Regions from separate parts of the Rhizobium sp. P1_E1 genome, predicted to be linked through region 2. Evidence: predicted binding sites of a transcription regulator. Region 2 holds the regulator's gene; the other holds the start of a gene.
What was found. The regulator LexA, encoded in region 2, represses DNA repair genes until DNA is damaged. The targets are predictions, from matches to a motif close to TGTTCNNNNTGTGTTCNG.
Positions count from the first base shown of each region.

Region 1 (5,991 bases), on a different contig from region 2:
GCTCAATCTTTCGTCACTCATCAGAGAGCGCAGGCGCTGCCCGGCGGAAGCTCCTGAGCGCTCCACGGCAATCTGCCGGCGCATGATTTCGATCGCCTCTTCCGAAAGGCTGCGGCCGTTGCGCTGCGCGCTTTCCTGAAGCTGCAGCTTCATTGCATCCGGAACATCTCGAATAAGCAGGTCACCCATTCGGCACCTCCATCATGATATCGGTGATATCATAGTGTCTCGCCGGTGAATTTTCAACGCAGCGTCACAGCGCCTTTGACTTTGCCGCCTTGGTGAATTTCTTGATGACCATCTCCCGCTTCAGCCGCGAGATATAATCGATGAAGAGCACGCCGTTCAGGTGGTCGATCTCGTGCTGCAGGCAGGTGGCGAGCAGTCCGTCGGCTTCCACTGTCTGTTCCTTGCCGTTCAGGTCGAGATATTTGACCGAGACGACAGCCGGGCGCTCGACCTCGGCATAATAATCCGGAATCGAAAGACAGCCTTCCTCATAAACGGAGTGCTCGTCGGAGGATTTGACGATCTCAGGATTGATGAAGACCTGCGGCTGCTTTTCCTCGCCCTCGCGCGAGATGTCGATGACGAGCATGCGACGCGGCACGCCGATCTGGATGGCGGCAAGGCCGATGCCCGGCGCGTCGTACATGGTTTCGAGCATATCGTCGGCAAGACGCTGCAGGTCGGAGTCCACCCGCTCGATCGGCTTGGACAGCTGGCGGAGAACGGGATCGGGAAGAATGATGAGTGGCTTGATGGTCATGGCGTTCCCATAACCCATCTTTTCCGACTATGGAATTATCCGGCAGGCGGGGAATACGCTTTTTTGCATCCCCGCCTGGAATTTCGCCATAGAGCCTTTCCTGGTCAGATTGAATCATTCTGTTGGCTCAAACGGAGTCGGATGGTCGACCGGCCGGCGCGCGTCGTAGCCAAGCTCTACGGCCAAGCCGGCCGGTCGATCAGCCGGCCCGTTTCAGCCAACCCGAAGGGCCGGGCATCTTTCCGCCAGGATCAAAGGCGATCGGCTCGGACGTACCAAGAGGTATGCCCGTCGCCAATCGCCTTTGCCCTGACGAAAACCTGCTCCGGCAGAATGCTGCAATCTGACCAGGAAAGGCTCTATTCGCCTCAGGCCGCCCGGCGGGCAGCACTGACGGAATGGCCTTCCGGCCGGGCGCGGAAGCGCCGCAGCAGCTCGATCAGGGTTTCCACCTCGTCCTTGAGGCGGCGCGTTTCCGCCGAAGACTGTTCGACCATGTCCGAATTCTGCTGGGTGATCGCACCCATGTTGCGGACGGCGACGCTGACCTCGTTGACGCCGGTCGCCTGATCGCGGGCGGCGGCGGCGATATCGGCGACGAAACGGTTGATGATGTCGATGCGGCTGATCATGTCGTTCAGCGCTTCGCCGGTGCTGGAGACGATGCCGACGCCCTGATTGACCTGGGTCGAGCTCTGCGAGATCAGGTTCTTGATCTCCTTGGCCGCTTCCGCGGTGCGCTGGGCGAGCTGGCGGACTTCCTGGGCGACGACGGCAAAACCCTTGCCGGCATCGCCGGCGCGCGCCGCCTCAACGCCAGCGTTCAGCGCCAGCAGATTAGTCTGGAAGGCGATCTCATCGATAACGCCGATGATCTTGGAGATCCCGGTCGAGGATTTCTCGATGCCGGCCATCGCCGAGACGGCGCTGGTGACGAGTTCGCCCGAGTTCTTCGCCTTCTCTTGCGTCTCACGCACGGCGTCCGAAGCCTTCTCGGCATTGGCCGCCGTCTGACCGACGCTGACGGACAGCTGCTGCAGGGCGGCCGAACTCTCCTCGACGCCTGCCGCTTGCTGGGCAGTGCGCAGCGCCAGATCGTTGGTTGCATTGGAAATGACGTCGGCGCCGCTCATGATATGACCAGAAGTCTCGCGCACGGAGGCGAAGGACTGGCGAAGGGCGCTGACGGCGCGGTTGTAGTCCTCGGCCATCTGCCGGAAATTGCCCGGCAGGTCGGACGGCAGGGTGGCTTCGAGATCGCCGTTCGACAGCGCTTCCAGACCGAGGCGCAGCTGCTCCAACGCGATCGCCTGATCGGATTCGGCCTGGGCACGCTCTTCTTCCAAGGCGCGGCGCTTGGCTTCGAGCGTCTCGAGATAGACCGAGATGGAATAGTCCATGTCCAGCATACCGGCCTTGATGACGGCCGACAGCTTCTCGGCCAATGCCTTGCCCTCTCGGCGCGCAAAGATCGACGGCCACTGCTTCTCCATGATGCCCTTGACGAGCTCGGACATGACGATGGCATAACCGCCAATATACCAGCGCGGCTCCAGCCCGATGCGGGCGTGCGTCCGGCCGACCGCGGTCACGCCGTTGACATAGCTCTCGTCGAACGCGCCGCCGGCGAGATTGGCCCAATGATCCTGCTGGCGCTTCTTGGCATGGCCGACATGGTTCTTATCGGCGAAGAAGCCTGCGACAGCCGGGGTCTTAGCGATCTTGGCGTAGAATTTATCGAGGGCACCGCCGATCAGCTCCGATATGACCGGGCGCAGATCCCGCATGGACTTGCGCGCTGCCTCATCCAGTTCGATGAAATCGAGGCGCTGCCTGAGGGCGTTTTCGGTCTGCTGGGCGGTCATGGGGATCTCTGTACTTGGCGCGACGCGCGCGGGAAGGAATTTCTGCGCGCAGGTTTTGGCCAATATGGTTGAGCAATCGTTAAATCGGACGGCGATTTCTTCTCTCCGAGCGAGGAAGAGCGATGGCTTGCGAGGATATTGGGGGCCGCCCATTCCGTTCACGTTTTGATCTATATATTGCCGTTTCTTCTGTTATGCTCGCGGCATGACCATCCATTCCGAATCGCTCGCCCTTTCCCTTGCCTCGATCAACCCGGCCATGCTGGCGCTCATCGGCGGAGGTCTCGCCGCCCTCGCCCTGCTGGTGGTCGTGCTTCTCCTGCGCAGTGCCAGCCTTCGCCGCGAGCAGGCGGAGGAAGCGAGCTTTCGCGCTGAGGAAAACGAAGCGCGGATGGCAGAACTTTTGAAGATCCAGGCGGAGATGCAGGGCCGCATCGCTGTCATGACCGAGGTCTTCGGCGCGCGGCAGAGCGAACTCAACCAGACGATCAGCCAACGCCTCGACGGCATGTCGCAGCGCGTCAGCTCGACAATCACCGAGCAGACGAAATCGACGCATGAGAACCTGCAGCGGCTGCAGGAGCGGCTGGCGGTCATCGATGCCGCACAGAACAATATCCAGACGCTCGCCAAAGATGTCGTCGGGCTGCAGGCCATTCTGTCCAACAAGCAGACGCGCGGCGCCTTCGGTCAGTCCAGGATGGAAACGATCGTCGCCGACGGCCTGCCGATGGGCGCCTACGCCTTCCAGCAGACGCTGTCCAACGGTTCGCGGCCGGACTGCACGATCCGCATGCCGAACGGCGCGCCGCCGCTGGTGATCGACGCAAAATTTCCGCTCGAAGCCTGGAACGCGATCCGCGACGCCGGCAGCCCCGAGGCCGGCAAGATCGCCGGCCAGCAATTCCGCCGCGACATGGAGGTCCATATAAGGGACATTTCCGAGAAATATCTGATCCAGGGCGAAACCCAGGATACGGCCTTTCTCTTCGTGCCGTCCGAATCGATCTTCGCCGAGATCCACGAGCACTTCGAACCGGTGGTGCAGAAGGCGCACCGCGCGCGTATCGTCATCGTCTCGCCGTCGCTGCTGATGCTGTCGATCCAGGTCATCCAGGCCGTGCTCAAGGATCAGCGCATGCGGGCGCAGGCGCATCTGATCCAGGGCGAGGTGGCGATCCTGATGGACGATCTCAGCCGCCTCGACGAGCGGGTGCGCAAGCTGCAGGGCCATTTCGCCATGGCGCAGAAGGATATCGACATGGTGGTCACGTCAGCCGACAAGCTCACCAGGCGCGGCGCCAAGATCGAAGCGCTGGAATTCGAGGCGGGTGGCAGCGATGCAAAACCCGCCCGCGACAGCGAAGCCGCGGCTAAATCGGTGGAAAGCCGCACCGGTCTTCTGAAGCTCCGGGTGGTTGACGAAGAGTGACCGCTTCGGGCAGTGTCTCGCCCGCATGAAACAGTTGGAGCATGATTTCATTTGCAGGCTCCAGAAGACGGGACACATTCATGATCACAGTTTTCGGGTCCATCAACATGGATCTCATCGCCACGACCGAGCGCCTGCCGAAGCCCGGCGAGACGGTGGCCGGCAACGGCTTTGCCACGGCCGCCGGCGGCAAGGGCGCCAACCAGGCGCTGGCGGCCCGGCGCGCCGGCCGCTACGTGCATATGGCCGGCGCCGTCGGCAAGGATGCTTTCGCTGCGGAGGCGCTGGCCCTGCTCGATGATGCAGGCACCGACCTTTCTCTGATCAAACATGTCGATGGCCCCACAGGCACGGCGCTGATCCTTGTCGGCGGCGACGGCGAAAACATGATTGCCGTCGTTCCCGGCGCCAATGGCCAGGTCACGCCCACCGATGCCGAGACGGCGATCGGCCGCATGAACGAAGGCGATATCCTGATGCTGCAGCTCGAAGTGCCGGCTGCTGCCGTCGAGCGCGCGCTGTCGGCCGCCCGCGCCAAGGGCGTCACCAGCATCCTCAACCTCGCGCCGCTGATCCCCGATGCCCCGCGTCTCGGCCGGCTCGCCGATATCGTCATTGCCAACGAGACCGAATTCGAGCGGCTTGCCGGACAGGAAGGCATGGACGCCGCAGCGCGTGAGGCAGCCCTTGTGCGCCTACACGCGGAGACGGGCCAGACGCTGATCGTAACGCTCGGCGGCGATGGGGTCATCGCGATTCGCGACGGGGCGATTTCAAGGGCGCAAGGTCTCAAGATCGAACCTGTCGATACGGTCGGCGCCGGAGACACTTTCTGCGGTTATTTCGCCGCGAGCCTCGACGACGGCCTCGATTTTGTCTCGGCGCTGCGCCGCGCGGCGGTTGCCGGTTCGCTCGCCTGCCTCAAGGCCGGGGCGCAACCGTCGATCCCTTTGAGCGAGGAAGTCGCAGACAGGATATAGCCGCGTCTCTTTGCGAAGCCGCCGGCAAAACTCCCTGTAATTCAGGGCGTTCCGGCGATTTTCATGGCCCCGATCGATAGAGTTTCATTTAAATTTAAGAGATTTCCGGCGATGTTCCTCGTGGTCGCCGGCGCCTCCCGCCTTTCGGATTCCGGACTTCCAAGCGGCTGCCCCATGATGGGGCGAGCCTTTGCTCCTGTGCCGGAGAATGCCCGTTCGGCGCATCCTTGCCCGAGGACCCCATGTTCATTTTTCGAATGAAATCGCTTGCCGCGAAACTCATCGTCATCACCGGCATCGCCATCGCGCTTGTTCTCATCGTTTCGAACTTTTTCCTCATCGGCCAGACCCGGGATCGCGTCCAGACGCTGACGATGGATCAGGCCAACCTCGAGGCAAAGTCGATCGCCAATGAAATCGCCGCCAATGTCGGCGAACTCGCCAGCGCCGCACGCACCATGTCGGGCGTCATCGGCCGCGGCCATGAAGGCAAATCGCTCGATCGCAAGGGCATGATCAATGTGTTGAAGGCCAATCTCGAGCAGAACGCCTTCGCCTTCGGCAGCTGGTTCTGCGAGCAGCTCGGCGCGCTTGACGGCAAAACCACCGAGATCGCCAACAATAATGACGAAGGCACCAACAAGAACGGCGCCTTCACGCCCTACTGGTCGAAGACCAAGGACGGTGGCATTCAATATTCGACCTTCGATAATGATTATACCGCCGCATGGTGGAAGCTTGCCGCCGACAGCGGCAAGGGCGCGATCACCACGCCCTATATGGCCGAGGGAACAGATGTGCCGACGCTGCTGACCTCGATTGCCTATCCGGTCATGTCTGATGGTAAGATGATCGGCGTCGGCGGCGTCGACATTTCGCTGAAGTCGCTGACCGACAAGCTGCAGGCGCTGCATCCTTTCGGTTCGGGCCGCGTCACGCTGTTGT
Region 1 is NZ_JBFUAY010000001.1:9,389-15,379, forward strand. Features, by position in the region: gene AC1D1Z_RS00060 (FitA-like ribbon-helix-helix domain-containing protein) at 1-189, opposite strand, end outside; gene def (peptide deformylase) at 254-769, opposite strand; gene AC1D1Z_RS00070 (methyl-accepting chemotaxis protein) at 1,138-2,634, opposite strand; gene AC1D1Z_RS00075 (DNA recombination protein RmuC) at 2,840-4,066, shown strand; gene AC1D1Z_RS00080 (ribokinase) at 4,147-5,046, shown strand; gene AC1D1Z_RS00085 (methyl-accepting chemotaxis protein) at 5,289-5,991, shown strand, end outside.
Region 1: a site for LexA is predicted at 2,790-2,807, ahead of AC1D1Z_RS00075 (DNA recombination protein RmuC). Genes of this name have one in related genera too.

Region 2 (11,251 bases):
CGATCATGTGCTCGCCGTCCTGCCCTTCGAGCCGGCAGTGATGCGCACGCTCGGCGGGCCTGAGACCACCTATGTCGGCCATCGCCTGACCGCCGATCCGGCGCTGCTCGAAGCGCGGCGGCTGCGCACCGGGCGCGCACCCGTCAGCGAAGCGGGCAAGACGATCCTGATGCTTCCTGGGTCAAGATCCTCCGAAATCAGCAGGCTGCTGCCGTTTTTCGAGGACGCGGCCAGGGATCTCGTCGCCCGCAACGGCCCGATGCGTTTCTTGCTGCCCACCGTGCCGCACAATGAAGCGCTGGTGAAGGGTCTCGTCGCCGGCTGGGCCACGCCGCCGGAGGTCGTGGTCGGATCCATGCAGAAGTGGAAGGCCTTTGCCGAAGCGGATGCCGCGATGGCGGCTTCCGGTACGGTAATCCTCGAACTCGGCCTTGCCGGCGTGCCGACGGTGTCCGTCTATAAGACGGATTGGATCATCAGCCTGCTGACCAAGCGCATCAAGGTATGGACGGGCGCATTGCCCAATATCATCGCCGATTATGCCGTCGTGCCGGAATATCTGAACGAGGTGGTCCGCGGCGCCAGCCTGGCGCGCTGGATGGAGCGGCTGTCGGCCGATACGCTCCAATTGAAGGCAATGAACGAGGGTTACGATCTCGTCTGGCAACGCATGCAGACCGAAAAGCCGCCCGGCGAGCACGCCGCCGAGATCCTTCTCGACGTGCTGAAAAAGAAAAAACCCGGTCGTTTCTGACCGGGTTTTCTTTTGGGTTCTTTTAAAGCGATCAGCGCTTCGAAACCGGGATGTAATCGCGCTTCGGTTCGCCGACATAGAGCTGGCGCGGACGGCCGATGCGCTGTTCCGGATCCTCGATCATCTCGTTCCACTGCGCGATCCAGCCGACGGTGCGGGCAAGCGCGAAGAGCACGGTGAACATGGTCGTGGGGAAGCCCAGCGCCTTCAGCGTGATGCCGGAATAGAAGTCGATGTTCGGATAGAGCTTCTTTTCGATGAAATATTCGTCGGAGAGCGCGATGCGCTCCAGCTCCATCGCCACTTCGAGCAACGGATCATCCTTGATGCCGAGTTCGCCAAGCACTTCATGCGTCGTCTTCTGCATGATCTTGGCGCGCGGATCATAGTTCTTGTAGACGCGGTGACCGAAGCCCATCAGGCGGAACGGATCGTTCTTGTCCTTGGCGCGGGCGATATATTCCGGAATGTGGTCGACCGAGCCGATCTCGTTCAGCATGTTGAGCGCTGCTTCGTTGGCGCCGCCATGCGCGGGGCCCCAGAGGCAGGCGATGCCGGCAGCGATGCAGGCGAACGGGTTGGCGCCCGACGAACCGGCGAGACGGACGGTCGAGGTCGAGGCGTTCTGCTCATGATCGGCATGCAGGATGAAGATGCGGTCCATGGCGCGGGCAAGCACCGGATTGACCACATATTCCTCGCAAGGCACGGCAAAACACATGCGCAGGAAGTTCGAGGCGTAGTCGAGGTCGTTCTTCGGGTAAACGAAGGGCTGGCCGATATGGTACTTGTAGGCCATGGCGGCAAGCGTCGGCATCTTGGCGATCATGCGCAGGCTGGCGACCATGCGCTGGTGCGGATCGGTGATGTCGGTGGAGTCGTGGTAGAAGGCCGACAGCGCGCCGACGCAGCCGCACATGACGGCCATCGGATGCGCATCGCGGCGGAAGCCGGTGAAGAAGCGGCTCATCTGCTCGTGCACCATGGTGTGGTGCGTGACGCGATAATCGAAATCCTTCTTCTGCACGGTGGTCGGCAGTTCGCCGTAAAGCAAGAGGTAGCAGACCTCGAGGAAGTCGCCATGTTCGGCGAGCTGCTCGATCGGATAGCCGCGATGCAACAGGACACCTTCGTCGCCGTCGATGTAGGTGATTTTCGATTCACAGGATGCAGTCGACGTGAAACCCGGATCGTAGGTGAAGGAAGCCGTGTTCTTGTAGAGGGCACCGATATCGATGACGCTCGGGCCGATCGTTCCGCTTTTAACGGCAAGGTCGACTGATTTGTCACCGATTTTTATTGTAGCGCTTTGATCCGTCATGCTGATCCTCCGAAATGGCGGTGGCGCCATAAAAGCGCCATAGGGGTTAAGCGTCCTCACCGATAGCTATATGATCGCGAGGCTAATGCCAAGTTACCGTGATGGCATTTTGTGCATTGCAGTATCACCTTTTAGGCACTGCAGCGATGAGCCGCATGCATATCGGAAGCCGATGATTCGACTGCTCTTTTGGCTCTTTCAATTTTCCCTCACTTTTCAATCGATTATTCTTGCCGGATTTGATTGGCGGTTGCATTCTGCCTGTCGGGGCGAGTGACTTTGGGCAGCACATGCAGGAGTTGACGACAGTCGAATTGCGGCCGGAAGCAGGCGCCGGCCTTGCCGACTCCGCCGGTTTTTCTCCGGCTGTCGTGGTGACGCGGCCGCCAACGACGCAGTCGGCGACACCGTGGCGCCACCGGCTGCCGGCAGCAGCCTCGCAATCGCTGCGTGCCGGCATGCGCATGCTGGGCGAAGAGGCGGACCATGGCCGCCTGCTGCTGTTCTCACCGGTCTTCCTCGGCGCCGGCTCAGCCTTCTGGTTTCTAGCGGCATCGGACTTCCCGCTCATTGCATCGCTGCTCTGCCTGTTGGTGCTGACCGTCGCGGTTCTCATCGCCAGCCGCAGCCGGGCGGCTTTGCGGGCAACGCTGCTGGCGCTTGCACTTGTCGCCTGCGGCGTGGTCTCGGCGCAGCTCGAGAGCCGACGGGCTTCGACCGTGATCCTCGATTCATCAGTGACGACGACGGTGACCGGCCGTGTCGAGCGGCGCGAAGGCGATGGTCGCGGGCGGTGGCGCTATATTCTTGCCGTCACCGACACAGAGGCGCCGGAGGTGAAGCGGCCGCCGGGGCGCATAACCGCGATCGCCCGCGGCGCGGACGCGCCTTTCGAGATCGGTGATATCATAACCGGCAGAGCACGGCTGACGCCGCCAGCAGGTCCAGCGCTTCCTGAGCTCAACGACTTCTCCTTCGGTGCCTATTTCGATGGCATCGGCGCCAACGGCTTCTTCTACGGTGCGCCGACAAAGGTCGATTTGCAGGCAGGTCCGCAAGCGGCCAGATCGACGACGGAAGCGCTGCTCGAAGGTCTCTACCGGCTGCGCAGCGGTATCGGCGACCGCATAAGGTCGATCCTGCCCGGCGACACCGGCGCTTTTGCCGCTGCTCTGGTGACGGACGAGCGGCGCGCCATCTCGAATGAGACGACGGAGGCGCTGCGCCAGTCCGGTCTGGCTCATATCATCGCTATCTCCGGCCTCAATATGGCGCTGTCAGCCGGCATCTTCTTCGTCGGTTTCCGCATGCTGCTCAGCCTCTTTCCCGGTGTCGCCCAAGCCTATCCGACCAAGAAGATCGCCGCTGCCGGCGCGCTCATCGCCGTCACGGCCTATTTCCTGATCTCCGGCTTTGCCGTCTCGGCCGAACGCGCCTTCATCATGATGGCGATCATGTTGATTGCCGTCTTCTTCGACCGGCCGTCGATCAGCCTGCGCAATGTCGCTCTCTCGGCGCTCGTCATTCTCGCCATTTCACCGTCCGAGGTCTTGGGTCCGAGCTTCCAGATGTCCTTTGCCGCGACATTGGCGTTGGTATCTGGCTACCAGCTGTGGAAGGACCGGCGCGTCCGCGAAAACGCTTTCCTGAAGCTGCCGGTGTTTCGGCCCGTCGTTACGGTTGCGGGTTTCTTCGGCGGCGTCTTCCTGACCTCGCTGATCGGCGGCTTTTCCACCGCGCTGTTTTCGATCGAGCATTTTCATCGCCTGACTGCCTATGGCCTGCCGGCAAACCTCGCGACGATGCCGATCATCTCCTTCATCATCATGCCGGCCGGGTTGCTGGCGATGCTGCTCATGCCTTTCGGTCTGGACGTTTTGCCTTGGAAGGTCGTCGGATTCGGCCTCGATCTGGTGATCGCGATCGCAAAGACGGTGTCCGGCTGGGGTGGCGACATCGGCATCGGCCGCTTGCCCGCTTGGTATTTCGCGATAGCCGTCGCAGGCTTTCTGCTGCTGACGCTGCTCCGCACCCGGCTGCGCCATATCGGCACATCGATCATCGCGGTCTCGACGCTCGTCCTCTTGCTTCTGCCGGTTCCCCGGCCGCCGGATCTGGCGATTTCGGAGGATGGTGGTCTCGTCGCAATCGTCGAGGCGGGGGCCATGGCTTCCAACCGTGAAAGACCGCCGGATTTCATCTTCGACCAGTGGCAGAGAGCGCTGGTCCTGCCGACGCATCACCCGCCGAAGATGCTGGATGGTCCTGTTATTCCGCCGGAGGGAGAAGACCGCCGTGTCAGGCTTTCCCGCGATCAGCAGAACGAAGCAAGGTCGGCGATGCGGGCGGCTGCAGCGGCCGGTGAAGCAAACCGCTTTTCCTGCGTCAAGAAGGCCTGGTGCACATCAAGGCTTGGCAATGGTCACGTGGTTGCTGTCATCGACAATGCCGCCTATCTCGGTCCGGCATGCGACGCGGCCGATATCGTCGTGACGTCGGTCCGCCTGCGCTTCAACAACTGCCGCTCAGGGGCGACGCTCTTCACCGGCGAAACGCTGCGCAGGACCGGTTCCGTCGAGTTGCGCTTCGCCGACGCCGGCCTGGAGGTCGCAACCGCATTCGATGCATTGTCGCGGCCATGGATGCGGCATCGCGCCTATGACTGGCGCAGCAACAGTTTTGCCGAATCCAGACTGCCTGATGTCAGTGATAGCGGCGAATGAGGCCGACGAGCTTGCCCTGAACCTTGACGCGGTCCGGCCCGAAAATCCGGGTCTCGTAAGCCGGGTTGGCCGCCTCCAGCGCGATCGAGGCGCCTTTGCGGCGGAAGCGTTTGAGTGTCGCTTCTTCGTCGTCGACGAGAGCAACGACGATGTCACCAGGACTTGCTGTGCTGCCGTTGCGAATAATCACGGTGTCGCCGTCGAAGATGCCGGCGTCGATCATCGAATCGCCCTTGACCTCGAGCGCATAATGTTCACCGGAACCGAGCATGTCGGCCGGAACGACGATGTCGTGGGTGTTGTTCTGGATCGCCGAGATCGGAACACCGGCGGCGATACGGCCCATGACCGGCACGGAGACCGAGTTGCCGTTGTCGGCGACGGGTTTTGCGGGAGCAGGAGTGGCGACCGGCTGCGGCTTGCCAAGGCTGCCCTCGATGACGCTGGGCGAAAAGCCCCGCCGGGGCTGAATGCTGGGGCTGTAGGCCTCCGGAAGCTTGATAACCTCGAGCGCACGGGCGCGGTTCGGTAGGCGGCGAATGAAGCCACGTTCCTCGAGCGCCGTAATCAGCCGGTGAATCCCGGACTTGGAAGCGAGGTCCAGGGCATCCTTCATTTCGTCGAAAGATGGCGGAACGCCGGATTCCTTCATGCGCTCATGAATGAAAAGGAGAAGCTCCTGTTGTTTGCGCGTGAGCATCGACGTTGTGACCTCGTGATTGAAACAAATCCAGAACAGACACTATATGTTCCATATGTGTTCCGCAAGTAGCTAAATTTCCGTAAAACTTGGCGCCAACTCGTTGAGATTTTTATTTTCATTCGCCGGATTGGGACACATCTGTTGCATTGAGGGGCGCGCCATCGCACATCTCTTGCCGTTTCCAGGAGGGATATCATGAACGAGCGTTCCGCCAAGCCGCATCCGCTGGATCATGTGGTGCTGCCCGTCGTCAATATCGATCTGGCGCGCGAGAGGCTTGGCAAGCTCGGCTTCACCGTTGCCGCCGATGCACGCCATCCCTTCGGAACGGAAAACGCCTGCGTCTTTTTTGCCGACAAGACCTATCTGGAGCCGCTCGGGATTGCGAGTGTCGAGGAGAGCGAGGCCTCAGCGCGGCAAGGCAATGTCTTCACCGCCCGCAACCGGGCCTTCCGCTTCCGCTGCGGCGAGGAGGGGCTTTCGGGGCTTGCTTTCGGCAGTAAGGATGCCGGCATCGATCATCAGAACTTCGTCGGCAACGGATCGAGCGCCGGCGAGATGCTGCAGTTCACCCGGCCGATGACGATGCCGGACGGTTCCGAGAGCATCGCCGGCTTCAAGCTGGCTTTTGCCGGTGACCTGCGAGCGCCCGATCTCTTCCTTTTCAGCGTCGAACGCGTCAATCCGCTGCCGGCCGACCGCGGCGCGCTGGAGACGCATGCCAATGGCGTCACCGGCATTGCCGAGATCGCGCTCTGCGCGCCTGATGCTGCTGCTTTCGGGGCCTTCGTCGGCCTTGCCGTGGCGCAGGCGGCAGTCGAGAAAACCGGTTTTGGCGTCAATGTTGCTGCTTCGAACGCGAAAATCAGCCTGATGACGCCGGAAGGGCTAGAAGCCTATTTCGAGATCGCCGGATCATCCGCCGATCGCGGCCTGCGTGGCCGGGCAATCCTCTTCATTGTCGCCGATCTTGCCGTGACAGAAGCGCATTTGGCTGCTAACGGGGTGACATACACGCGCAAGAACAATCGCATTCTGGTGAAGCCCGCGCCCGGGCAGGGCACGCTCTTCGCCTTCGAGGAGACACGATGAGCACTGAGACGAATTCCGAAGTCAAGATCGGCGAAGGCCAAGGCCAGGTGACCTTTTCCAATACCGGCCGCCTGTCGCTGATTGCCGGTCCCTGCCAGATGGAGAGCCGCGACCACGCCTTCATGGTTGCCGGTACGCTGAAAGAGCTTTGCGCAAAGCTCGGCATCGGCCTCGTTTACAAGAGCTCCTTCGACAAGGCGAACCGCACCTCTCTTTCGGCTGAACGCGGCATCGGGATCGAAAAGGGCATGGAGGTCTTTGCCGACCTCAAGAAGGAATTCGGCTTTCCTGTCCTGACCGACGTTCATACCGCCGAGCAATGCGCGGAGGTGGCAAAGGTCGTCGACGTCCTGCAGATCCCGGCCTTCCTTTGCCGCCAGACCGACCTTCTCATCGCCGCCGCCAAGACCGGCCGCGTCGTCAATGTCAAGAAGGGCCAGTTCCTCGCTCCCTGGGATATGAAGAACGTCCTGAAGAAGCTCAACGCCAGCGGCAATCCGAACGTGCTGCTGTGCGAGCGTGGCGCCTCATTCGGCTATAATACGCTGGTTTCCGACATGCGCTCGCTGCCGATCATGGCGGCGATGGGCGCACCCGTTATCTTCGATGCCACCCATTCCGTTGCGCAGCCGGGCGGGCAGGGCGATTCCTCCGGCGGTCAGCGGGAATTCGTGGAAACACTGGCGCGCGCAGCAGTGGCTGCCGGTGTTGCCGGTGTCTTCGTCGAAACCCACCAGGACCCCGACAATGCACCTTCGGACGGCCCGAACATGGTCTATCTCAAGGACATGCCGCGGCTGCTTGAAAAGCTGCTTGCCTTCGATGCGGTCGCCAAGGCTTGACGTTCAACAGCCTGACATGATCGTGCTATAGGCATGTCGCGAAAAAGTGTGCAGCGGTTTTGCGACAACGACATGCGGAAAGCCAAAGACCTAAAGCGTGGCAAGCGAATCTGAAAGATCGCGACGCGCTTTAGGCGAGATCCAAACACTGGTTCGAAGGCTGGAAATTGCAGCATTGTAATTTGCACGCCTTCGACTAAGACAGGTTTCGAACCGACTTATCACCACCCACCGAGCAGGAAGAACCCATGACTGCAATCACCGATATCATCGCCCGCGAGATTCTCGATAGCCGTGGCAACCCCACCGTCGAAGTCGATGTCTATCTCGAAGATGGCAGCATGGGCCGCGCGGCCGTTCCCTCGGGCGCCTCGACGGGCGCGCATGAGGCGGTCGAACTGCGCGATGGCGGCAAGCGCTACCTCGGCAAGGGTGTCGAAAAGGCGGTGGAAGCCGCCAACACCGAGATCTTCGACGCGATCGGTGGCATCGACGCCGAAAACCAGATCCAGATCGACAATATCATGATCGAGCTGGACGGCACGCCGAACAAGTCGCGCCTCGGCGCCAACGCCATCCTCGGCGTGTCGCTCGCCGTCGCCAAGGCTGCTGCCCAGGCGTCCGGCCTGCCGCTCTACCGTTATGTCGGCGGCGCTTCCGCCAGCCTGCTGCCGGTGCCGATGATGAACATCATCAACGGCGGCGCCCACGCCGACAATCCGATCGATTTCCAAGAGTTCATGATCCTGCCGGTCGGCGCCGATTCGATCGCCGAAGCCGTGCGCATGGGTTCGGAAGTCTTCCATACGCTGCGCAAGGAACTTGCCGCGCAGGGCCATAACACCAATGTCGGCGACGAAGGCGGTTTCGCACCGGGTCTGAAGAGTGCTTCGGAAGCTCTCGACTTCATCATGAAGTCGGTCGAGAAAGCCGGCTACAAGCCGGGCGAGGACATCTACCTCGGCCTCGACTGCGCCTCGACCGAATTCTTCAAGGACGGCAAATACGTTCTCGAAGGGGAAGGCCGCACGCTGGAATCGGGCGCCATGGCCGAATATCTGGCTGAGCTCGCCGCCAAGTATCCGATCATCTCGATCGAGGACGGCATGGCCGAAGACGATTGGGACGGCTGGAAGACGCTGACTGACCTGACCGGCAAGAAGACCCAGCTCGTCGGCGACGATCTCTTCGTTACCAACTCCGCCCGTCTTCGCGACGGCATCCGCATGGGCGTCGCCAACTCGATCCTCGTCAAGGTCAACCAGATCGGCTCGCTGACGGAAACGCTCGATGCCGTCAACACGGCGCACAAGGCGGCCTATACCGCCGTCATGTCGCACCGCTCCGGCGAGACCGAAGATTCGACCATCGCCGATCTCGCGGTCGCCACCAACTGCGGTCAGATCAAGACCGGCTCGCTGTCGCGTTCCGACCGTCTTGCCAAGTACAACCAGCTGATCCGCATCGAAGAGGGCCTCGGCCCGCAGGCCCAGTATGCCGGCCGCTCGATCATTCGCGGCTGATCGGATCTGATGTTCAATGGCTTGACCCGCGCCTTCCCGGCGCGGGTTTTTTGTTGCGCGGATTTTAGAGTCAACGAACGGTTAATCTCTGCGCGTTAGATTGAACGAATTGGTAATGCGTTCAAGAGCATGCGTGTATGTGGACAAAGCATCATAAGAAGAGAAAGATCGGTCGCTTCGTCATTCCGGCCATGACGGTCGCCTTCCTCTCCTATTTCGGTTATCATTGCATCCATGGCGATTACGGCCTGCGCGCAACGGAGACGTTCGAGCATCAGCGTGTCGCGCGTGAAAAAGAGCTTGCAGTCTTGAAGGCGAAGCGCGAACATCTGGAAAATCAGGTCGCGCTCCTCAGTGACGGCTCGCTCGACAAGGATATGTTGGACGAAAAAGCGCGTTATCAGCTCAACATGTCGCGCGCGGACGAGATCGTCATATTCAACCATTATTCCAATTAACCGAAAACAGGTTAATTGGAATTTTCATAGTTCTTCCAATAATTTAGCAGCGAATACGAGCCATGCAATTATGGCATTGCTGTGGTCATATTTCTTCCCTATGGTACGCCCCACCAAGAAACGACAAACCCATAGGGAGGGTTGAATGGCGCCGCGAAAGACCGCGACCGTTTCCAGCCGCAAAACTGCAGCAAAACCGGCAGCCAAAGCATCGAATGGAGGCCCTGTAGCCGACTTCGATCGCAATGAAGAGCTCAAGGCCTATCGCGAGATGCTGTTGATCCGTCGCTTCGAGGAGAAGGCCGGCCAGCTTTACGGCATGGGCTTCATCGGCGGCTTTTGTCACCTCTACATCGGTCAGGAAGCTGTCGTCGTCGGCATGCAGATGGCGCAGAAGGAAGGCGACCAGGTCATCACCGCCTATCGCGATCACGGCCATATGCTGGCAACCGGCATGGAAGCACGCGGCGTCATGGCGGAACTGACCGGGCGTCGCAGCGGCTATTCCCACGGCAAGGGCGGCTCGATGCACATGTTCTCGAAAGAGAAGCATTTCTACGGCGGTCATGGCATCGTCGGTGCCCAGGTCTCGCTCGGAACGGGTCTTGCCTTCGCAAACCGCTACCGCGGCAACGACAATGTCTCCATCGCCTATTTCGGCGACGGCGCCGCCAACCAGGGCCAGGTCTACGAGAGCTTCAACATGGCTGCTCTCTGGAAGCTGCCGATCGTCTATATCGTTGAGAACAACCGTTACGCCATGGGGACGTCGACCGCGCGCGCCACTGCGCAGTCGAACTACTCGCTTCGTGGATCCGGCTTCGGCATCCCCGGCATTCAGGTCGACGGCATGGACGTCCGCGCCGTCAAGGCTGCGGCCGACGAGGCGCTCGAACATTGCCGTTCCGGCAAGGGCCCGATCATTCTCGAAATGCTGACCTATCGTTATCGCGGTCACTCCATGTCCGACCCGGCGAAATATCGCTCCAAGGACGAAGTGCAGAAGATGCGCTCCGAGCATGACCCGATCGAACAGGTCAAGGCTCGCCTCGTCGAAAAGGGCTGGGCTTCCGAAGACGATCTGAAGGCGATCGACAAGGATGTCCGCGATATCGTCGCTGACAGTGCCGATTTCGCCCAGGCCGATCCGGAGCCGGATGCATCCGAGCTCTATACCGACATTCTGCTCTAATCGGGGAGGGAACCCATGCCTATCGATATCCTCATGCCCGCCCTCTCTCCGACCATGGAAGAAGGCACACTGTCCAAATGGCTGAAGCAGGAAGGTGACAAGGTCACCTCCGGCGACGTGATTGCCGAAATCGAAACCGACAAGGCGACGATGGAAGTCGAAGCCGTCGATGAAGGGATCATCGGCAAGCTGCTCGTCGATGCCGGCACTGAAGGCGTCAAGGTCAATACCAAGATCGCTGTTTTGCTGCAGGACGGCGAATCCGCTTCGGACATTTCCGCCGCCAAGCCCGCCGCCGCGGCAGCGCCCGCGGTTGCCCAGGAAGAGAAGCCGACCAACACCGGTTCCGCCTCCGCGCCGCTTCCGGCCGAGCCGAAGGCTGTCGTTCCGAACGACCCCGAAATCCCGGCCGGCACTGAAATGGTGTCGACGACCGTGCGCGAAGCGCTCCGCGACGCCATGGCTGAAGAAATGCGCGCCGACGAAAACGTCTTCGTCATGGGCGAGGAAGTCGCCGAATACCAGGGCGCTTACAAGGTCACGCAGGGGCTGCTGCAGGAATTCGGCCCCCGCCGCGTCGTCGATACGCCGATCACCGAGCATGGCTTTGCCGGCGTCGGCGTCGGTGCCGCAATGGCCGGCC
Region 2 is NZ_JBFUAY010000013.1:23,506-34,756, reverse strand. Features, by position in the region: gene lpxB (lipid-A-disaccharide synthase) at 1-754, shown strand, start outside; gene gltA (citrate synthase) at 786-2,075, opposite strand; gene AC1D1Z_RS07780 (ComEC/Rec2 family competence protein) at 2,366-4,798, shown strand; gene lexA (transcriptional repressor LexA) at 4,779-5,498, opposite strand; gene AC1D1Z_RS07770 (VOC family protein) at 5,697-6,593, shown strand; gene kdsA (3-deoxy-8-phosphooctulonate synthase) at 6,590-7,435, shown strand; gene eno (phosphopyruvate hydratase) at 7,684-8,958, shown strand; gene AC1D1Z_RS07755 (FtsB family cell division protein) at 9,096-9,416, shown strand; gene pdhA (pyruvate dehydrogenase (acetyl-transferring) E1 component subunit alpha) at 9,562-10,608, shown strand; gene AC1D1Z_RS07745 (pyruvate dehydrogenase complex E1 component subunit beta) at 10,624-11,251, shown strand, end outside.